2 regions of the Micromonospora mangrovicola genome follow, and region 2 is predicted to be linked to the other one. Evidence: riboswitches for the same ligand, from Rfam matches in the RefSeq annotation. Region 2 holds a riboswitch; the other holds the start of a gene.
What was found. Region 2 has a riboswitch for cobalamin ahead of cobN (cobaltochelatase subunit CobN). Riboswitches for the same ligand answer to the same signal wherever they lie in the genome.

Region 1 (10,869 bases), on a different contig from region 2:
CGGCGAACGCGGGCTGGACGGCCGCCCGGCCGGGGAGGTGAGCATCGCCGACCTGATCCCGGTCTCGCTGCGGATGGGCGTGCTGCGGATCATCGTCGGCGAGGTCCGGTCCCGGGAGATCGTGCCGATGCTCCAGGCGATGACCACCAGCCGCGGGTCGATGTGCACCATCCACGCCCGTACCCCGGCGGGGGTGAGCGAGCGGATCATCGAGCTGGCCCTCTCCCACGGCCGGGAGATGACGGTCGACCAGGCCCGCCGGATGGCGGGCAACGCGCTCGACCTGATCGTCTACGTCACGGTGGAGGACGAGACCGCGATCGGCGGGCGCAGGCACCGCTTCGTGTCGCACGTCGAGGAGGTCGTCGGCGTCGGCGAGGGCAACCGGATCACCACCACCACCGTCTTCGGGCCGGGCCCGGACGGCCGGGCCGTGCCCCGGCACCTGCCCGAGCGGATCCGGGAGCAACTGCTGCGGGTCGGCTACGACGCCCGGCTGCTGACCCGCTTCATCGAGGCCGGCACCGGCGCCTGGCGCCGGCCCCGGCACTCCCGGCTCGGACGGCGGTAGCTCATGGCCACCATCGAACTCGTCGCCCTGGCCTCGGGGGCGGCCTGCGTGGCCGGCCTGGTGCTGGCCGTGGTCGCGCTGGTCGGCACCCGCCGGCTGCCCGGCCGGGCCCCCGGTGCGGGGCCGGGCCTGCGCCGGCTGTGGACCGGGCCCGGGACGAGCGCCCGCGAGCAGCACCGGCACCAGCTGCTGCTGGGCGGCGCGGTGGTCGCCGGTGCGGTGGCCTTCCTGCTGACCGGGCTGCCGGTGGTCGGGGGGCTGGTGGCGCTGGCCGTGCCCGGGGTGCCGTGGCTGTTCGCGGTCGGCCGGGCCGAGCAGCGGGCCATCGCCCGGATCGAGGCGGTCGGCGAGTGGACCCGCCGGCTGAAGGACATCTGCGGCACCGGCCAGGGCCTCCAGCAGGCCATCATCGGCACCATCGCGACCGCGCCGGAGGAGATCCAGGAGGAGGTACGCACCCTGGCCGCCCGGTTGCAGGCCGGCTGGCTGGCGAAGTCCGCCCTGCTCGCGTTCGCCGACGAGATCGGCGACCCGGTCTGCGACCAGGTGGTGGCGGCGCTGATCCTGCACCTGACCGACCGGGGCGAGCGGTTGGGCGACGTGCTCGGCTCGATCGCCGCCGCCGCGTCCGCCGAGGTGGCGACCCGGCGGGAGGTCGAGGCGAAACGGACCCAGCCCCGGTTCGCGGTCCGCTTCCTCACCGGGATGACCCTGGCCGCGCTGGCGTACGGGCTGGTCAACCGCGAGTACGTGCGACCGTACGGGACGCCGTTCGGGCAGCTGGTGATGGCGGTGCTCGGGGCCGCGTTCGTCGGGCTGCTGGTCTGGGTGCGTTCGATGAGCCAGCCGCCCCGGCCGGCGCGTTTCCTGCCGGCCCCCGACCCGGAGGACGCGGCCGCGTGAGCGTGGTCGTCAACTGGCAGCTTGCCGTCGCCGTGCTCGGCGGTTCGGCCGTCGGCCTCGGTCTCTTCCTGGTGGTCCGCGAGGGGCTGCCGGCCACCCCGGCCCTCGGCCCGGCGCTGCGCCGGCTGCACCAGCCGCCCGGCCGGGTGGCCGGCACCGCCAGCGGACCGGACTGGCTGGCGGGCCTGTCCCGCTGGCTGCGCCCGCCGCACCGCCAGCTCGCCCTGCTCGACCGGACCCCCGAGCAGTACGCGCTGTCGGTGCTGCTCTCGGCGCTGATCGGGTTCGCCACCCCGGCCGTGCTGTCGGCCGTGCTGTTCGCCGGCGGGGTGTCGCTGCCGCTGGTCGTACCGGTGCTGGGGAGCCTGGGGCTGGCGTTCCTCGCCGGGCTGGTCGCGCACCGGGACGTGCTGGCCAGGGCCGACGCGGCGCGGGACGAGTTCCGCCAGGCCGTCTGCACCTACCTGGATCTGGTGGCGTTGCAGCTCTCCGCGGCGCACGGGCCGGTGCAGTCGCTGGAGCGCGCGGCAGCGGTCTGCGACGGCTGGGTCTTCGAGCGGATCCGCGAGGCGCTGCGGATCGCCCAGCTCCAGATGCACTCGCCCTGGGACGAGTTGCAGTTGCTGGCCGACCGGATCGGCATCCCGGAGCTGGGCGACGTGGGCGCGATCATGCGCTCCTCCGGCAGCGAGGGCGCCCAGGTGCACGAGACCCTGCGCAGCCGAGCCGACTCGCTGCGCGACCAGATCCGTACCGACAACCTGGCGCGGGCCGAGGGGGTCACCAGCCGGCTGGACATCCCCGGCTCGATGTTGGTGTTCGTCCTGCTCGGCTTCGCCGTCTATCCGTTCCTCGCCCGTCTGTGAACCCACCCCGAGAAGGAGCCGACATGCACCTGGTCACCTACCTGCACGCCGCGCTCGCCGCGCGCCTGACCGAACTGCGCCACGAGGCGGAACGCGGCGACAGCCCGGTCCCCACCGCCGTGATCATCTTCGGCCTGGTGGCCGCGGCGATCGCGGTCACCGGACTGGTCATGGCGCGGGCGACCAACTGGATGGAAAGCGTCCCGACCGCCCCCTGACGGCCGACGATGCGACGGGCACCGGGCAGCGGCGCGGGCCGGGCGGCGGTTGCTGGCCGGCCGTGCCGGCCTGCCCGCGGCCTCCGTCGGGCGGTCGCGGCCGTCCGGCGAAGGCTGACCGAGAGCGGTACGGAGCGGGGGGCGAATCCGGTGGAGCTGGCGGTGGTGATGCCGGCGATTCTGGTGCTGCTCTTCGGGTCGATCCAGCTCGCGGCGGTGTTCGTCGCCCGCTCCACGGCGCTGCACGCGGCGGAGAGCGGGGTCGACGCGCAGCGCGTCCTGGCAGCGCCGCCGGGCGCGGGCGAGGCGCGCGCCCGGCGTTTCCTCCGGGCTACCGGCGACTGGCTGGTCGGCTGGGACGAGCGCGGGCCCCGCTGCACGACCACCGCCACCGAGGTGACCTGCACGGTCACCGGCCGGTCCCTGTCGGTCGTCCCGGGGGTCAGCTTCCCGGTCCGGCAGACCGCGCACGGCACCGTCGAACGCTGGACGACGGGGTGAGGCCGGTGCGGGAGCGGGGATCCGTGTCGATCGAGGTGGCGGTGCTGGCCCCGGCCTTCATCGCGCTGATGGTGCTGGCCGGCGTGGTGGGGCGGACCGCGGTCGCCGACGAGGCGGTGGAGTCCGCCGCGCACGACGCCGCCCGGGCCGCCTCGATCGCCCGGGACGCGGCGACCGGCCGGGCGGCGGCGACGGACGCGGCCCGGCGGCGGTTCGACTGGCGGGGACTGAGCTGTGCGGGGGCACCGGCGCTCGCGTTCAGCGGCACCGTGCGGGGCGCGGAGACCAGCTTCGCGGCGGCGTACCGGAGCGCCCCGGGCGTGCCGGCGACGGTGACCGTCCGGGTGACCTGCCGGGTTTCCTTCGCCGACCTGCGGGCGCCGGGGCTGCCCGGGGTGCCTGGCTCGCACACCGTGTCGGCGACCTTCACCTCGCCGCTGGACAGCTACCGGAGCCGGCGATGAGCGGGTGGACGGGCCGGGAGAGCGGCCGGGTCAGCCTCTTCCTCGCCGCCGCGCTGGCGGGCGTCCTCATGATCATCGGAATGGCGTACGACACCGCCGGCCAGTTGCGGTCGGTGCAGCGCGCCGACGACCTCGCCGCCGAGGCGGCCCGCAGCGGTGGCCAGGTCATCGACCGCGCGCGGGCCATCGAGGGCGGCCCGAAGGTGATCGACGAGGCGGGCGCCCGGGTCGCCGTCGCGGACTACCTGCGCGCGGCCGGCGGGGTGCGCGGCCACGACGTCAGCTTCCCGGTGGTCGGCGGCGAGAAGCAGATCCGGGTACGCGTCCGCATCACCTACCGCCGGGAACTGCTCGGCCTGTTCGGCTTCCGGAACACCGTCACCGTCAGCGGTGAGGCCACCGCACGGGCCCTCACCGGGGCCCCGTAGGAAGGGAAGGCAGCCATGGCCGTGCCGCAACGCTCCGCCGTACGCCGGACCGGCCAGGTCCTCACCGGGCTGGGTGCGCTCGTCGTGCTCTGCGCGGTGCTGGCCGGCGGGCCGGTGGCGCTCCTCGCCTTCGCCGGCAACCCCCTCCCCGACCACCTGCCCACCTTGGCCGCGGTGGGTACGGCGCTGACCAGCCGCGACGACGGGCAGCTGTTCCTGCGGGCGTTGGCGGTGGTGGGCTGGTTCGGTTGGGCGACGTTCGCGTTCTCTGTACTCGTGGAGCTGCTGGCGGCGGCGCTGCGCCGGCCGGCGCCCCGGCTGCCCGGGCTGCGCCGGCAGCAGCGGGCGGCGGCCGGGCTGGTCGGCTCGGTGGCGTTGATCCTGGCGGCCACGCCGGCGGCAGCGAGCGCCGTGCCGGCCGCCCCGCCGCCCGCTGCCGCCGCCCCGGCGGTCGTCGCGTCGGCTGTCACCGCTCCGGCGGCGCAGGCCCGGTCCGCGTCGCCGGCCTCCGACCCGGCGGTGTACCGGGTGGCGAAGGGCGACTACCTGGGCGAGGTGGCCGAACGCTACCTGGACGACTTCGACCGCTACCGGGAGGTGGCCCGGCTGAACCGGCTCGCCGACCCGGACCGGATCCACCCCGGACAGTTGCTGAAGCTGCCCGAGGGTGCGATCGACGACGGGCCCCGGCCGCACGCCACCGGCCGGCTGGTGGTGCGGCCGGCGTCCCCGTCGAGGCCCGCGCCGAACCGCCCCGCCCCGACCACGGCCGGTCCGTCGTCGGCACGGACACCGGGCTCGACGGTCGCGGAGCCGGCGGGCCCGCCCCCGGCGATGGCGGCGGGTGCTTCCCGGGCCACCGCCGACGACGAGGGGATCAACCGGCCGCTGGCGATCTCGGCGGTACTGGCGGTGGCGAGCATCGTCGGCGCCCAGATCGGCGCGGTGCTCGGCCTGCGCCGCCGCACCACCCACCGACCCCCCGTCACCGCCCGCCACCGCAGAGACTGACCGACCCGCCGCGCCGGCGGATGTTGGAGGATTCCGGCCCCTCCGAGGGCCGTCTCCTTCCAAGATCTGCGATGGATTGGGGGGTCAGGGGAGGCGGGCCTCCAGGCGACCGTCGACGATGCGGGTGGGGAGGATGACCTGGTCGTTGCCGGACGGGCCGTGCACCACCTCGCCGCCGTTGAGGCGGAACGCGCTGCCGTGCCACGGGCAGACCACGCAGGCGTGGCCGTCGATCTCCTGCACCTCGCCCTCGCCGAGCGGGCCGCTCTGGTGCGGGCAGCGCTCCAGCATCACCGTGACGTCGTCACCGTGCCGGTAGAGGATCACCGAGACGTCGTCGATCTCGCGGGTGACGAGCTGCCGCTGCGGCAGTTCGGTGAGGTCGCCCACCGGGTGCCAGCCGTCGCTCATCCGGTGCAGCTCGGAGATGCTCTGGCTGACCTGCGCACCCTGCTTGTACGCGAGGTGCCCACCCAGGTAAGCCCCGGCGCTCGCCGCCGAGAGCCCCAGGAAGGCCAACCTCCGCCCGGTCCCGTGCCGGCCGGCCAGCCGGGCGGCCAGCGAGCCCGCGTAGAGGGCCACGCCGGCGAGGTTGGCGGCGGCGTGCACTAGGCCCACCCGGCGCTGGTCGCGGGAGAGGGCGGCCCAGTCGTTGAGCCCGGCCACGGCCGCCGGCAGCGCGCTGAGCGTACCGACGCCGACCAGGGCGGTGGCCGCCCGGCGCTGGCCGGGCAGCAGGTCGACGACCGCCGCCGAGATCCACGCACCCACCGGCACCTGCACCATCGCCGGGTGCAGCGGATGCCCCAGCCAGACGCCGTGCAGTAGGTCCTTGACCCGCTGGGAACGCAGGGTGTCCAGGACGGCCCGCTGCAACCGGTCACCCGCCCGGTCCAGCGCGGTCGCCTGCTCAAGTTTCGTCAACAGTTCGCGCACCCGTTCCGACTTCCCGGCAGGAGGGCCCCCAAACCGGGCGGCGGCACCGATTCACCCGTCCGAGGTCGGCACCGCCGGGATCGCGCTCGATCCTGGAAGTAGTGGCCTCCGAGCGGCGGCGCGGCCACTACTTCCAGGAAACAGTGGACCCGCCGTCAGCCCCGCCACCGGTCGGCGTGCACGGCGGCGGCCAGCGGTCGGGGTGCCCGCCAGCCGTGCCGGACCAGGTCGGGGACGGTCTGGAGGTGGCTGACCGGGCCCAGGCAGAGCCAGGCGACCGGGCGTACGCCGGACGGGATGCCGAGCAGGTCGGCCAGGAACGGCTCCCGGTAGAAGGAGACCCACCCGACGCCGAGCCCTTCGGCGGTGGCCGCCAGCCAGAGATTCTGGATGGCCAGGCAGACCGAGTAGAGGCCGGCGTCGGCGATGGCGTGCCGGCCGAGCACCGCCGGCCCGCCCCGGGCCGGGTCGTACGTGACCACGACGGAGAGCGTCGACTCCAGCACCCCGTCGATCTTGATCCGGGCGAATCGGGCCGCCGCCTCCCCGTCCAGGGTCGCCGCGAAGGTGTCCCGCTCGACCTGGACGTGAGCGTGGAACCGGCGGCGGGTCTCCGGGTCGCGGACCAGGACGAAGTCCCAGGGCTGGGAGTTGCCGACGCTCGGCGCGGCGTGGGCGGCGGTCAGGATCCGGTCGAGGACGTCGTCCGGCACCGGCTCCCCGGTGAACTCGGCGCGTACGTCGCGACGGCGGTGGATGACGTCGTACAGGTCCACAGGCAGGCTCCCGCTGCACTCGGCCCACCGCGAGGGTGGGCGACTGACGCGAGGCCGGTCTTCGGACTCCCGGATCGACGCCGGCCGTCCGCCTTCCCAGCCGTACGGCCAGTGGCTGCGCGTGACGCGCGTGGACGGTGGCTCCCCGGTCACCGCGGCGGGCCCGTGCCGGATTCACACCGGCTTCCCGATTCTCCCCGCGCCAGCGGGGCACCTCGCATGATCGTTGCCGCCGCCGATGCTAGCCGGGTGGCGGTGGCCGGGCGTAGCGTCGGTTCATGGCCCGCCGTATTCCGCGCTGGCTCGCCCGCGCGCCCATCCCGCTGTACCGCCACGGCTTCGGCCGGCTGCTCGGCCGTCGGCTGATGATGCTGGAGCACCGGGGCCGGCGCTCGGGGCTGGCCCGGTACGTGGTGCTGGAGGTCGTCGACCGGGAGCCGGGGGTGCTCTTCCTCGCCTCCGGGTACGGCCCCGGCTCCCAGTGGTTCCGCAATGTGCGGGCCGACCCGCGGGTCCGGGTGTGGAGCGGCCCGGACCGGGGCGTTGCGGCGCGGGCGACGGTCCTGGACGGGGACGAGACCCGCAGCCGCCTGGAGCGCTACCGGCAGCGCCACCGCCGGGCCGCCGCCGCGCTCGGCCGGATGCTGGACCTCCGGGAGTTGGGCGGCACCGACCCGCTCCCCGCCGACGTGGCGCAACGGCTGCCGCTGGTCCGGCTCGCCCTGACCGGCGACTGACCGACGCACCGGCCGGGCCGCGGCCGGGAAATCCTTCGCGTCCGGCACCGCCGCCCGGCACCGTGGTCGGCGTGTACGCGCACGCCTCCCGCACCCCGTCGCCCGCCGCCACGGCCCGGTTCGTCGCGGCGCTGGGCCGCCCCGAGGCCGTACCGCCACCGGTGCTGATGCTGCTCGGGATGGTCTCCACCCAGGTCGGCGCGGCGGTGGCCAAGCAGCTCTTCGCCGCCACCAGTCCCGGGGGTACGACCACCCTGCGGCTCGGCCTGGGCGCGCTCGTCCTGCTGGCCGCCACCCGCCCGACCCGCTGGCCCGGCTGGCGGGCGGCCGGCCTGATCGGGGCGTTCGGGGTGGCCATGGCGGCGATGAACCTCGCCTTCTACGCCGCTCTCCAGCGGGTGCCGCTCGGGGTGGCGGTCACCGTCGGCTTCGCCGGCCCGCTGCTGGTGTCGCTGCTGGGCAGCCGCCGGCTGGTCGACGTGCTCTGGGCGCTGGTCGCCGGCACCGGCGTTCTGCTCCTGGCCGGCCTGGGTGGGATCGGCGTCGACCCGCTCGGCCTGCTGCTCAGCGCGCTGATCGCGGTCGGCTGGGCCGGGTACGTGCTGCTCGGCAAGGCGATGAGCGGGCACGTGCCGGGCAGCCGGGGGCTGGCGTTGGGCATGGCGGTGGGGGCAGTCTGCGTACTCCCGTTCGGGGTGGTGTCCGGCGGGGCCGGGCTGCTGGACCCCCGGATCGTGGCGCTCGGGCTGGGGGTGGCGTTGCTGTCGTCGGTGTTGCCGTACTCGGCGGAGCTGGCCGCGCTGCGCCGGATGCCGGCGCGGGTCTTCGCGGTGCTGCTCAGCCTGGAACCGGCGGTCGCCGCGCTGGTCGGCGCGCTGCTACTCGGGGAGCTGCTGGCCTGGCCGCAGGTGGCCGGCGTGGCCTGCGTGGTGGGTGCCGCCCTCGGGGCCACCCTGGCCCGCCCGGACCGGCGGGTCACCGGGCGCGCGCCCAGGTGAGGAAGCGCTCGGTCAGGTCCTCGGCGACGGCGGAGCCGTTGAGCTGCGACAACTGCGCGCCCGCCTCGGCCATCAGGGTGCTCAGGTAGATCAGCAGGGCGGTCCGGTCCGCGCGGTACTCGACCAGCAGCGCGAGTCGCGCCGGCTGGCAGGGCCACGGCGCGCCGCAGCCCCGGCAGCGCCAGAGCGGGCGCATGGGCAGGTGGGGGCGGGTCGCCCGGCTCACCTGCGCCCGCCGTTCCGCCGCCACCCGCCGGCCCGCCACCGTTGGGCCGGGGTGAGGTTGCCGGCCCGCCCGGGCCCGTCGGTGGGGAAGACGCTGGTCGGTTGGCTCGCCCACGTCGGTCGCTCGTGCTGCGGGGTCCGCTGTCGGGGTAGGTGCGGCGCCGCCTGGGACCGGTGCCGCCAGAACCGGATACGCATGCCTGTCCTTTCCTCGTCGGGTGGGCAGGGGCCGCCCCGACGTCGTTGGCGGGGCGGCTCCCGGTGCTGACGCTGACCGCCGGGCTCCTCACCTCCACCGGCCGCGCCGTCCTGCACGACACGCTGCCGAAGGTGGTCGGACAGATACACCGCGTAGCGATATGGTCGGCAGATATTCGAGACGTCCGATGGAGGGGCCGTGAACGACGCGCTGCGGGTGGCGCTCGGCGAGACCGGGCACACCACCGAATCGCTCGCGGAGCGGGTGGGGGTGGATCCGAAGACGGTGGGGCGCTGGCTGAGCGAGGGCCGCATCCCGCATGCCCGCCACCGGGTGTCGGCGGCAGAGGTGCTCGGCCGGGACGTCTCGGACATCTGGCCGGACACTTCAAGACGTCGCGACCCGGTCTGGTTCCGCCCCTGGCAGGAGATCGAACGCGAAGCGGTCGCTCTACGGTGGTTCGAATCGCTCGTTCTGCCCGGTCTGCTCCAGACGGAGGCGTACGCCCGGGCGGTGCTCACCGGCGCCGGCCTGATTCCGCGGGGCGACATCGAGCGGCACCTGACCACGCGGCTGAACCGGCAGGGAGTCCTGCGCCAGGATGACCCGCCCCAGTTCACGGCGGTGATCGACGAAGCCGTGCTGCGTCGCCCCGTCGGCGGCCGGGGGACGATGCACGAGCAGTTGCGCGCCCTGATCGCCGCGTGCGCGGAGCCGCACATCCGGGTGCACGTCGTGCCGTCCTCGGTCGGCGCCTACGCCGGTTTGAACGGGCCGTTCGTGATCGCCCAGTGCCCGGACCACCGGCTCGCCGGCTACCTCGACAACCAGGTCCATGGACAAGTGGTTAGCGATGTCGATGACCTCGCGGCGATAATGGCCGCCTGGGAGAACGTGCGCGGCGAGGCGCTCTCCCACTGGCAGTCGGTCGATCTCATCACGGAAGTGGCGGAGACATGGAGCTGACGGGCGCGCGGTGGCGCAAGAGCAGTCGCAGCAGCGGCAACGGCGGTGCCTGCGTCGAGGTCGCCGACAACCTGCCCGGCGTGGTCGCCGTCCGCGACTCCAAGGACCCGGCCGGCGCCGCCCTCACCTTCACCCCCACCGCCTGGCGCGCCTTCGTCAGCCAGCCCCCCGCCCGCGCCTGACCCGGCCGTCGGCCTAGATGTCTTGGACGGGAGTGGCCCTCACCGGGGCCGCTTCCTACCAAGATTTTGAACTTCCTGCTCATAGCTGGCCTGATCCGTCCACGTCATCAAGTTCGCAGTCTCACAGCCGCAGGGACCGCCAGCGCAGAACCGGGAGCCGGGCCCGTGCATGACGACTACGACGAGGCAGCGCCGGGAGTCTGGCGCGCCGGCCACCGTCGAGGGCATGCTGACCGGATGGGGGTACGCGTCGAGCACGCCGGGCCGGTGACCACGGTGATCCTGGACCGGCCGGAGGCCCGCAACGCCGTCGACGGGCCGACCGCCCGGGCCCTGGCGGACGCCTTCCGCGCCTTCGAGGCCGACCCGGACGCGGCGGTCGCCGTGCTCTGGGGCGCCGGCCGCACGTTCTGCGCCGGTGCCGACCTCAAGGCCATCGGTACGCCGCGCGGCAACCGGGTCGAACCGGAGGGCGACGGCCCGATGGGCCCGACCCGGATGCGCCTGTCCAAGCCGGTCATCGCCGCGATCTCCGGGCACGCCGTGGCCGGCGGCCTGGAGCTGGCGCTCTGGTGCGACCTGCGGGTCGCCGAGTCGGACGCGGTGCTCGGGGTGTTCTGCCGGCGCTGGGGCGTACCGCTGATCGACGGCGGGACGGTGCGGCTGCCCCGGCTGATCGGGGAGAGCCGGGCGATGGACCTGGTCCTCACCGGCCGCCCGGTCTCCGCCGACGAGGCGTACGCGATGGGCCTGGTGAACCGGCTGGTCGCGCCGGGTGAGGCCCGCGCGGCGGCCGAGCGGCTGGCCGCCGAGATCGCCCGCTTCCCACAGACCTGCCTGCGCAACGACCGGGCCGCGCTGCTCGCCAACGCCGGCCTGCCCGAGCCG
Region 2 (10,869 bases):
CGGCACCGGTGGCGCCGAGCACGGCGGCCGCCCGCTCGGCCCGGTCGAGGGGACGGTCGCCGGCGGTGGCCCGGCCGTCGGTGACGACCAGGACGAGGGGCCGCCGTTTCGGGTCGCGCAGCCGCTCCAACCGAAGCAGCTCGGCCGCCGCGAGCAGTCCCTCGGCGAGCGGGGTACGGCCGCCGGTGGGCAGCTCGGCCAGCCGGGTGGCCGCGGCCAGCACCGACGAGGTGGCCGGCAGCAGGGTCTGCGCCCCGGCGCCCCGGAAGGCGACCACGGCCACCTTGTCCCGCCGCTGGTAGGCGTCCCCGAGCAGGGCGAGCACCGCGCCCTTGACGGCGGACATCCGCTGCCGGGCGCCCATCGACCCGCTGGCGTCCACCACGAACAGCACGAGGTTCCCCTCGCGCCCCTCGCGGACCGCCTCCCGCAGGTCGTCCGGGCGCAGCCGCAGCGGCCCGCCGGCCCGGCCCCGGGCGGCCTGGTGGGGCGCGGCGGCCCGCACGGTCGCCGGCAGATGCAGCGCGCCGGGCCGGCCCGCGGGCACCCGGGAGCCGGTGCTGCGGCCGCGCCCGGTGCGCGCCCGGGACCGCCGGCCCGGCACCCCCTCGCCCACCCCCGGCGCGGTGAGCAGCCGCGCCCGCAGGCCCCGGTCCGGTGCCGCCACCGGGCCCGCGGGCCAGGCCGGGCCGGCGTCACCCGGCCCGGTCCGGCGCGGCCCGGCGGGACCCGGCGAGGCGTCGCCACGGCCCGCCGCGGACCCCCCGGCCGCTGCGTCCGGATCCCCGTCGGCGTGACCCTCGCCCGCGCCGGGCCGCCCGCCGCGCACCCGGTCAGCGGCTTCGTCGGGCCGGCGCCGACCGCCGCCGCCGCCGTCGTCGGCGGTGGACCGCTCGTCCGCGCCGTTGACCGGCCAGCGGGCACCGGCCCGGTCGGGCCGGCCGCCTGTCGCCGCGCCGCGCGGATCCTGCTGCGCGACCGGTCCACCACCGTCGGCCGGTCCACCCCGACCAGGTCCGCCGCCGCCCGGGCCGCCGGTCGGGCCGCCGCCAGCGCCCGGGCCGTCCGGGCCGTCGTCGTCTGGGCCGTCGTCGTTCGGGTCGTCGTCGGGGTGGGCGTCGCGGGCCCGGCGCAACGCCTCGTCGAGGCGTTGCTCGTCCAGGCCAGGGGTGTCGAAGGGGTCGCGTCGGCGGCGGTGCGGCAGGGCGAGCCGGGCGGCGATCCGCACGTCCTCGGCGCCCACCCGGTCCCGGCCCTGCCAGGCGGCGTGCGCCACGGCGGTACGGGCGGTGACGATGTCCGCGCGCATGCCGTCCACGTCGAACGCGGCGCAGACCTCGGCGATCTGCCGCAGCGCCGCGTCGGGCAGCACCACCCGACCCAGCCGGTGGCGGGCGGCCGCGACCCGGCGGGCCACCTCGGCGTCCGCCCCGACCCAGCCGGCGGCGAAGCCGGTCGGGTCCGCGTCGGCGGCCAACCGGCGGCGGACCACCTCGGCGCGCACGGCGGGATCGCGGCTGGCGGCCACCTCGACGGTGAGCCCGAACCGGTCGAGCAGCTGCGGGCGCAGCTCCCCCTCCTCCGGGTTCATGGTGCCGACCAGCAGGAACCGGGCGGCGTGGCTGACCGAGACGCCCTCCCGCTCAACGTGGCAGCGGCCCATCGCGGCGGCGTCGAGGAGCAGGTCGACCAGGTGGTCGTGGAGCAGGTTGACCTCGTCGACGTAGAGCACGCCCCGGTGGGCGGCGGCGAGCAGGCCGGGCTCGTAGGCGCGTACCCCCTCGGCGAGGGCGCGTTCCAGGTCCAGCGAGCCGACCACCCGGTCCTCGGCGGCGCCGACCGGAAGTTCGACCAGGTGGGCGGGGCGACGCTCGGCCGGCGGGCCGGCCGGGTGCGGCCCGTCCGGGCAGCCCGGGTCCGGCGCGGCCGGGTCGCAGGCGAAGCGGCAACCGGCCACCCGGTCCACCGGCGGCAGCAGCGCGGCGAGCGCGCGGACGGCGGTGGACTTGGCGGTGCCCTTCTCGCCCCGGACCAGCACCCCGCCGATGGCCGGGCTGACCGCGTTGAGCAGCAGGGCGAGCCGCATCTCGGCCATGCCGAGCACCGCGCTGAACGGGTAACTGCTCACTGTGCCATCTCCTCCAGGTCGCCCTCGCTGACCAGGTACGTCTCGTGGAGCCGGTCGAGGGTGGCCGGCTCGGGCGCGGCCCACAGGCCCCGGTCGGCGGCCTCGAGCAGGCGTTCGGTGATGCCGCGCAGCGCCCACGGGTTGGACCGCTCCAGGAACTCGCGGGTGTCCGGGTCGAAGAGGTACGCCGCGGCGAGCCGCTCGTACATCCAGTCGTCGACGACCCCGGCGGTGGCGTCGTAGCCGAACAGGTAGTCGACGGTGGCGGTCAGCTCGAAGGCGCCCTTGTAGCCGTGCCGGCGCATCGCGGCGATCCAGCGGGGGTTGACCACCCGGGCCCGGAACACCCGGCGGGTCTCCTCGCCGAGGGCGCGGGTCCGCACGTCGTGCGGGATAGCCGAGTCGCCCACGTACGCGGCCGGCGAATCCCCGGTGAGGTGGCGGACCATCGCCACCATCCCGCCGTGGTACTGGAAGTAGTCGTCGGAGTCGACGATGTCGTGCTCGCGGGTGTCCTGGTTCTTCACCGCCACGGAGATCCGGGCAAAGGATCGTTCCATGTCCTCCCGGGCGGCCCGCCCGTCCAGGCCCCGGCCGTAGGCGTATCCGCCCCAGACGGCGTACACCTCGGCCAGGTCGGCGTCGGTGCGCCAGTTCCGGGCGTCGATCAGCGGCAGCAGCCCCGCCCCGTACGCCCCGGGCCGGGAGCCGAAGATCCGCGCGGTGGCCCGCCGCTCGTCGCCGTGCGCCGCGACGTCCGCGTCGACGTGCGACTTCACGTAGTTGTCCGCGGCCGGCTCGTCGAGGGCGGCGACCCGCCGGACGGCGTCATCGATCAGGGTGACGACGTGCGGGAAGGCGTCCCGGAAGAAGCCGGAGATGCGGACGGTGACGTCGACGCGTGGGCGGCCCAGATCGGCCAGCGGCACCACCTCGACGCCGGTCACCCGGCGGGACCGGTCGTCCCACCTCGGGCGGCACCCGAGCAGCGCCAGCACCTCGGCGATGTCGTCGCCCTGCGTGCGCATTGCGCTGGTCCCCCACACGGTCAGCCCGACCGAGCGCGGGTACGCCCCGGTGTCGGCCAGGTGCCGGGCCAGCAGTGAGTCGGCGAGGGCGACCCCGACGTCCCAGGCGTTGCGGCTGGGGATGGCCTTCGGGTCGACGGAGTAGAAGTTCCGGCCGGTGGGCAGCACGTTGACCAGCCCGCGGGTGGGTGAGCCGGACGGCCCGGGCGGAACGAACCGGCCGGCCAGCGCGCCGAGCACGCGGTCGATCTCGTCGGTGGTGCGGTCCAGCCGGGGCACCACCTCGCGGGCGGCGAAGCGCAGCACCTCGACGGCGTCCGGCACGGCCAACCCGACCACCTCGGCGACCACCGCGTCGGCCTTGGCCGCGTCCCAGCCGAGGGTCTCCATGCCGAGGACCAGCCGTCGGGCGAGGGCCTCGATCAGGTCCACGGCGTCGGCGGCGGTGGCGGCCGGCCCGTCGACGGCCTCGGTCAGCGCCGCCGGCACGGCGAGCCGGGCGCCGGGCGTGGCCAGCAGCGCCGCCTCGTCGAGGCCGACGTGCGCGGCGAGTGCCTGGCGCAGTCCGGGCAGCGCCCGCACCCCGCCCCAGACCTGGGGGGCGCGCAGCACGGCGAGCACCAGGTTGACCCGGGCCTCGCCGGTGGGCGCCTCGGCGAGCACGTGCAACCCATCGCGGATCTGCACGTCCTTGATCTCGCAGAGGTAGCCGTCGAGGTGCAGCACGAAGTCGTCGAAGTCGTCGGCCGCCGGCATCTCCGCCTGGTGCAGGTCGTGGTGCAGCTCGGCGGCGCGGACCAGGTCCCAGATCTGCCGCCGCACCGTCGGCGCCTTGGCCGGGTCGAGGGCCTGCACGGTCGCGTACTCGTCCAGGAGCTGTTCCAGCTTCGCCAGGTCGCCGTACGTCTCGGCGCGGGCCATCGGCGGCACCAGGTGGTCGACCACGACGGCGTGCGCGCGGCGCTTGGCCTGCGTCCCCTCGCCGGGGTCGTTGACGATGAACGGGTAGACCAGCGGCAGGTCGCCGAGGACCGCGTCGGGGGCGCAGTCGGCGGCCAGCCCGAGTCCCTTGCCGGGCAGCCACTCAAGGGTGCCGTGCTTGCCGAGGTGGACCACGGCGTCCGCGCCGAAGCCGCCGTCGGCGACCGGCGCGGCCAGCCACCGGTAGGCGGCCAGGTAGTGGTGGCTGGGTGGCAGGTCCGGGTCGTGGTAGATGGCGACCGGGTTCTCCCCGAAGCCGCGTGGTGGCTGGATCAGCAGCACCACGTTGCCGAAGCGCAGCCCGGCCAGGACGATGTCGTCGCCGTCGGTGTAGAGCGTGCCGGGCGGCTCGCCCCAGTGCTCGCGCATCCGCTCCCGCAGCGGCGCCGGGACCACGTGGAACCAGCGCCGGTAGGTCTCCCCCGGCACCCGGGCCTCGGCGGCGGAGAGCTGCTCCGGGGTGAGCCATTCGACGTCGTGGCCGCCGGCGGCGATCAGGGCGTGGATCAGCGCGTCCCCGTCCGTCGGCACCGGCCCGTCGCCCAGGTGGTAGCCGGCTTCGGCGAGGGCGGCGAGCAGGCGGACCGCCGAGGCCGGCGTGTCCAGGCCGACGGCGTTGCCGACCCGGGAGTGCTTCGTCGGGTACGAGCTGAGCACGACCGCGACCCGCTTCGCGGCGTTGCGCAGCTGCCGCAGCCGGGCCTGCCGGACGGCGATGCCGGCGAGCCGGGCGGCCCGCTCCGGGTCGGCCTCGTACCCGGAGAGCCCCTCGGCGTCGATCCGCTTGAACGAGAACGGCACCGTGACGATGCGGCCGTCGAACTCGGGGATGGCCACCTGCATCGCCGCGTCCAACGGGGAGAGTCCGGCGTCGCCGGCAGCCCACTGGTCGCGGGTGCTGGTCAGGCAGAGCGCCTGCAGGACGGGCACGTCCAGGTCGGCGAGCGCGCCGACGTCCCAGGCGTCCTCGTCGCCGCCGCCGGAGGCGTCGGCGGCAACCGTGCCACCGGCGGCGAGAACCGTCACCACCAGGGCGTCGCACCGGCCGAGAAGGTCGAGCGGGCCGGTGCCGGGGGTCAGGCCGCGCAGCGAACCGCAGAAGATCGGCAGCGCCCGGCCGCCGGCCGCGGTCACCGCGTCGGCGAGGGTCTCCACGAAGGCGGTGTTCCCGGCGAGGGCGTGCGCCCGGTAGAACACGATGCCCACGACGGGTCGGCCGTCGTCCGCCGGGCCCGGGTCGGGTCCGAGGATCCCGTACGGCGGGGTGGGCGCGGGCGGGGCGAAGCCCTCGCCGGTGAGCAGCACCGTGTCGGAGAGGAACCGGGCCAGTTCGGCGAGGTTCTCCGGGCCCCCCTCCACCAGGTACGCGAGGGCCTCGGCGGCCACCCCGGCGGCCACCGTGGACGCCGCCATCAGCTCCGCGTCCGGCACCGACTCGCCGCCGAGGACCACCGTCGGCACGCCGGAGGCGAGCACCGCGGTCAGGCCGTCCGGCCACGCCTGCCGGCCGCCGAGCAGGCGTACGACGGCCAGGTCGACGCCGTCGAGCAGGGCGGGCACGGCGTCGGCGGCGACCCGGGCGGGGTTGGCCGGCCGGTAGCCCGCGCCGCTGGCGCGGGCGGCGAGCAGGTCGGTGTCGGCGGTGGAGAGCAGCAGGATGCGCACGGACGGCTCCGGAGCGTGACGCCCGACGGCGCGGCGAGGCGGCGGCGGGCAGGAGGTGGACGCGGATTCAGCGGGTGCGCGGGTCCGGCCGGCGGCTCACCGGCGGCTGGACCGACGGTGACACCCGGCCGGGTGTGGACCCGGGCGGGGCGGAACTCAGCGGCGGGCGGCGTGGCCGGCCGCGACGCCGGGACGGCCACGGGCGCCGGCGGCGCCCGGGCGATCCGCCACGGCCGCACCGGCGCGACCGACGGCAGCGCCGGGGGCGCGGCCGGGTCGGGGCGCGGTGGGGTGAGCGGTCAACGGCGCGTCGGTGCGCGCCGGCCGAATACGACGATCAGCGTCGATGGCACAGGGGCCGTGCATCGGGTCCTCCTCGGGTGTCCACGCCCTGGGGCTCGCCGACGGCCGAAGTATCCTGGCTCCCGGATCGACGCTCACCCCCGGCCTTCCAACCGCGCACGCACGGCCGTGACTCACGAGGGGGGATCGCTCCCCGGTGACAGTGGCGGGACCGCGCCGGATTCACACCGGCTTCCTTCACTGCCGTCCGGCCGCGAATGCTGCCACAGCCGCCCGGCCCGGGTCAACGGAGGGTCCCGGACCGGACCGGCGCACCGCAGTGAAGCACCGGCGTCGATACCCTCGGGCTGCCACATCCCGCCGTTCGCTAAGACGGGAATCGATCCGGACCGGATCGCGATCGCCCGCCCGACCGGCATTTCCGGAAGACCCGCCGGCAGCCGCGCGGTATCGCGTCCGGGCAGGCGGGACGGTCCGAACCGGCGCGGGCCGGTAGCATCGGGAATCGACAGTGGACACTCGTCGCATTCGCGAAGGAAACCGCCGCCATCGACAGCATCACACCCGTTCAGCTGGCCGGCCGGGTCTGGTTGTTCCCCGGCGATCCGGACCCGTACGCGATCCGCCCGACCGTGGCCCTCGTCGCCGACGACCGCGGAAGTGTGATCGTCGACGCGGGACAGAGCCCGGCGCACGCCCGCGAGATCCACGCCGGACTGCGCGCCGCCGGACTGCCCGCGCCGCGCTGGCTGGTCTACACGCACCACCACTGGGACCACGTCTGGGGCGCCTGCGCCTGGCCCGGCGTCGAGATCGTCGGGCACGCGGCCGGTGTCGCCCCGCTGCGGGCCGAGGCGGCCCGGCCGTGGAGTCACCGGCACCTGCGGGAGGAGGTGCGCGCCAACCCCCGCCTCGGGCACAGCTACCGGGCCCGGGCCCTCGCCGTGGACTCCTGGGACGACTTCGCGGTGCTCCCGCCGACCCGTACCTTCACCGACGAGCTGGCCCTGCCCACCGGGGTCGTCGTGCGGCACGTGGGTGGCCGGCACGCCCTCGACTCGTCGGTGGTCCTGGTGCCGGACTCGGGGGTGCTGCTGCTCGGGGACTGCTGGTACCCGCCGCCGACGCACCTGCGCACCCCGGACGACGGGCCCGACCTGGCGCTGGCGCGCGGCCTGCTCACCGACGACGTCGAGTGGTACGTCTCGGCCCACGACGAGCCGGTACGGCTGGCCGAGGCGCGCGCGGCCCTGGACGGCTGAGTGACGTCACCCCCGAGCCCGGGTCGGCTGTCCTATCCTCGGCCGGTGCGGGACCGCCGGGTGATGCTGCTGTGGGCCGCGTTCGCGCTGTCCGCCATGGTCTCCGTCGGGCTGGTGCTGCGTCGCCCGGACCACCTCTCCGACCTGCACATCTACCGCGGAGCCCTGGCCGATCTGCGGGCCGGGCGGCCGCTGTACGGGTACGTCGCGGAGAACGGCGGACCGTTCACCTACCCGCCGTTCGCGGCGCTGGTGCTCTGGCCGGTCGCCACGCTCCCGGAGTCCGTGCTGGGGGCGGTCTGGCTGCTGCTGACGATCGCCGCCGTGGTCGCCGTCGCCGTACCCGTCGGTGCGGCGCTCGCCGCCGGCCGGTCCGACCGGCCGCTGGCGGTGGCAGCGACCGCCACGGTGCTGATGCTCTCCGCGCCCGTGCAGAGCAACCTGCGCTTCGGGCAGGTGAGCATCTTCGTCGTGCTGCTGGCCCTGCTGGACGGCGTGGGTGTCGCACCGCCCCGGTGGCGTGGGGTGCTGGTCGGGGTGGCCGCCGCGGTGAAGCTGACGCCGCTGCTCTTCGTGGCGTACTTCCTCGTCGCCCGCCGGCACCGCGACGCCGCCCGCGCGATGGGCGCCTTCCTGGCCTGCGCGGCCGTCGCCGCCGTCGTGCTGCCGGCGGAGAGCCGGACCTACTGGGCCGGCACGGTGGTGCAGACCTCCCGGATCGGCGACCTGGCCTCGCTGGGCAACCAGTCGGTGCATGGGATGCTGCTGCGCGTCGGGCTCTCCCCGGCGGCCCTGCCGGTGGTCTGGGCCGTGCTGGTGGCCGGCATCTGCCTCGCCGCGCTGCTGCGGGCCCGGCGGCTCGCGGCGGACGGCCGGCCGGGGCACGCCGCGGTGCTGGTCGGCTGCGCCACGGTGGCCGCCTCACCGGTCTCCTGGACTCACCACCAGATCTGGCCGGTGCTGGCCGGGATGCTGCTGGTCGGCGCCACCGGGTTGGCTCGCAGGGTCGCCGGGGCCGCCCTGCTGGTGACCATGGTGGTGTCGCTGGGTGTGGTGCTCGGTCCGGTGTCGCTCCGCCCCGGCGTGCAGTTTCTCCTGGAGAACGCCCGCGCGCTCGGGGTCTGCGCGCTCTGCCTGGCCGGGTTCGGCGGCGTGACGGCCGCGGCGACCCGGCGCGGCACGGTCGGCCGGGCCTGGCTGCGGCTCGGCGTCGCGGCCGCGGCGACGCTGGCGTTCTTCGCCGTGCAGCCGCTGCCGGCCGGGGCCGACCCCACCTTCAAGTCCTACTCCCTGGCGGACGTGGCCAACCCCCGGTACTTCTTCGTCTGCCGTGGCCCGGCCGCGTGCGCCGCGTACGGCGGGGGCGGGCCGGTCACCTTCGGCACCGCCGTCGAGCCGACCAAGGTACGGGTCAACGGGGTGGTGTCCCCACAGGTGGCCCGCCTGGAGTACTACTCCGCGCCCGGCGGGGCGCCCCGGGTCATCCCGCTGCTGGCCGCCTACCCCGGCTCCCGCACCTTCTCGTTCCGGTCGGCGACGATGACCCACGGCCGGCTGGTGGCGTACGGGGTGGACGGGCGCCGGCTCGCCGTGTACGACGACGAGCTGGCCGCCGCGTTCCGCTGACCGGGCGGCGCGGGGTCAGCGGGCGCGTCGCTCCGGGTGGGCCCGGTTCCAGGCCCGCATCCGCTCCGGGTAGCCGGTGCGGGCGGCCTCGTACAACGGGACCGCGCGCCGCTTGGCGATCTTGGCAGCGGCCCGGGGTGAGCCGGTACGGCGGCGAATCCACTCGCCGTCGTGGGCGATGGCGACCACGGTGGTGTCGGTCGCCGTGGTCTCCGGCTCCAGATAGAACTCGACCCCGCGCCGGCTGGTCACGAAGGCCTCGAGGGCGGCCAGGTCGTCCCGGTTCGCCTCGCGGTCGAGCTTGGTCGGGGTGGTCGGGTCGGTGGCCCGGCGGCTGAACCAGCCCATGGCCGCCTCCTCTCCTCGGCGTCCTCCCAGTGCAGCACCTGTACCTGTCAATCGGCTGCGAGCCGGGTGGGAGTCGGCTGATGACCGACCCCGGTATACCGCACATCGCGGCTTCAAAGTGGCTGGAAGGACCGGACTGGGGCAACCAGAGGCGATCATGGCCCGAGGCGCCCGCGCGCCGGCCGAGCGGGTCAGCGGGCGGGTCAGCGGGCCGGCGGGCGGAGCACCGGGACGAGCGCGAGCGTGGGCAGCAGGAGCAGCGGCACCAGCCCGAGGGCGGAGAGAATGCCCAGGTGGTCACCGAGGAAACCGAGCAGCGGCGGGCCGCCGAGGAAGGCGGTGTAACCGATCATGGCGACCACGCTGACCCGGGCCGGCGCCCGGTCCTCGTCGTCGGCGGCGGCGCTCATCCCGACCGGGAAGCCGAGCGACGCGCCGATCCCCCAGCACGCCACGCCCACCACGGCGAGCGGCCCGGAGCCGGCCAGCACGGCCAGCGTGGCGCCGGCCGCGGCCAGCCCGATGGTGCCGGAGAGCACGCGTACCCGGCCCCAGCGGTCGATGGCCACGGTGCCGGCGGTCCGCCCCAGCGTCATGCCGACCACGAAGACGCCGAAAACGGTGGCGCCGGCCGCCTCGCTGACCCCGTGCCCGTCGACGAACGCCACCGCCAGCCAGTCGTTCGCACTGCCCTCGGTGAACGCCATCACCAGCACGAACAGCCCGATCAGCAGGGTGCGCGGCTCCCGCCAGGTGGCCAGCAGCGCGCGCCGGCGGGCGGCCGCGTCGGCCGGCCCCGCCGGCTCGGCCGGGGCGGGCAGGAAGGCACGGGCGCCGAGCAGGGTGCCGGCCAGGACCACCACCGCGACCGTGGACAGGTGCCACCCGACCGGTACGCCCAGCCGGGCCGCCCCGGCGCCGATCCCGGCCCCGGCCACCGAACCGAGGCTCCAGGCGGCGTGGAACCGGGGCATGATCGTCCGGCCGAGCCGCTTCTCCACCGCGGCGCCCTCGACGTTCATCGCCACGTCGCAGGCGCCGGAGCCGTACCCGAGGGCGAAGATCCCGATCCCGACGCCGGCCAGCGAACCGGCCAGGGCGGCGGAGAGGCCGGCGCCGGTGAGGCCGAGCGCGACCAGCACGGTCGACGCGACCACCGTGCGGGCCGGACCGAGCCGCAGGGTGACCAGGCCGGCGGTGGACATCGCCACCAGCGCGCCGGCCGACATGGCCAGCAGCAGCAGGCCGAGCTGGCCGACGCTGAGCCCGAGCGCCTCGCGGACCGCGGGCACCCGGGAGAACCAGCTGGCCACCGCGAGCCCGTTGAGGGCGAAGACCACGGTCACGCCGGTGCGGGCGGCCAGGACCGGGCGCGGCACGGCCGGCCGGTCGAGCGCCGCCGCGTCGATGGTGCTGCTCACCGTGTCGTCGTCCTCTCCCCCGGATCGTCCGCCGACCATCGCACACCTGAGAGCGCTACCAGCACAAGCGCTCCCACCCCTTACCTCGGGTGACCCGAGCGGGCATG

Region 1: another riboswitch for cobalamin. It lies ahead of bluB (5,6-dimethylbenzimidazole synthase); the one in region 2 lies ahead of cobN (cobaltochelatase subunit CobN).

Annotation. Positions count from the first base shown of each region.
Region 1 covers NZ_JBJZOG010000029.1:27,114-37,982, forward strand. The annotation lists gene ACL02O_RS14340 (CpaF family protein) at 1-571, shown strand, start outside; gene ACL02O_RS14345 (type II secretion system F family protein) at 575-1,474, shown strand; gene ACL02O_RS14350 (type II secretion system F family protein) at 1,477-2,340, shown strand; gene ACL02O_RS14355 (hypothetical protein) at 2,364-2,558, shown strand; gene ACL02O_RS14360 (TadE family protein) at 2,568-3,059, shown strand; gene ACL02O_RS14365 (TadE/TadG family type IV pilus assembly protein) at 3,056-3,523, shown strand; gene ACL02O_RS14370 (hypothetical protein) at 3,520-3,951, shown strand; gene ACL02O_RS14375 (LysM peptidoglycan-binding domain-containing protein) at 3,967-4,962, shown strand; gene ACL02O_RS14380 (Rieske (2Fe-2S) protein) at 5,047-5,898, opposite strand; gene bluB (5,6-dimethylbenzimidazole synthase) at 6,054-6,674, opposite strand; cobalamin riboswitch at 6,710-6,907, opposite strand; gene ACL02O_RS14390 (nitroreductase family deazaflavin-dependent oxidoreductase) at 6,953-7,411, shown strand; gene ACL02O_RS14395 (EamA family transporter) at 7,483-8,409, shown strand; gene ACL02O_RS14400 (flavin reductase) at 8,387-8,635, opposite strand; gene ACL02O_RS14405 (hypothetical protein) at 8,632-8,832, opposite strand; gene ACL02O_RS14410 (helix-turn-helix domain-containing protein) at 9,032-9,799, shown strand; gene ACL02O_RS14415 (DUF397 domain-containing protein) at 9,790-9,981, shown strand; gene ACL02O_RS14420 (crotonase/enoyl-CoA hydratase family protein) at 10,219-10,869, shown strand, end outside.
Region 2 covers NZ_JBJZOG010000044.1:30,431-41,299, reverse strand. The annotation lists gene ACL02O_RS18825 (VWA domain-containing protein) at 1-2,095, opposite strand, end outside; gene cobN (cobaltochelatase subunit CobN) at 2,125-5,802, opposite strand; cobalamin riboswitch at 6,214-6,343, opposite strand; gene ACL02O_RS18815 (MBL fold metallo-hydrolase) at 6,696-7,367, shown strand; gene ACL02O_RS18810 (glycosyltransferase 87 family protein) at 7,413-8,993, shown strand; gene ACL02O_RS18805 (hypothetical protein) at 9,009-9,341, opposite strand; gene ACL02O_RS18800 (MFS transporter) at 9,545-10,801, opposite strand.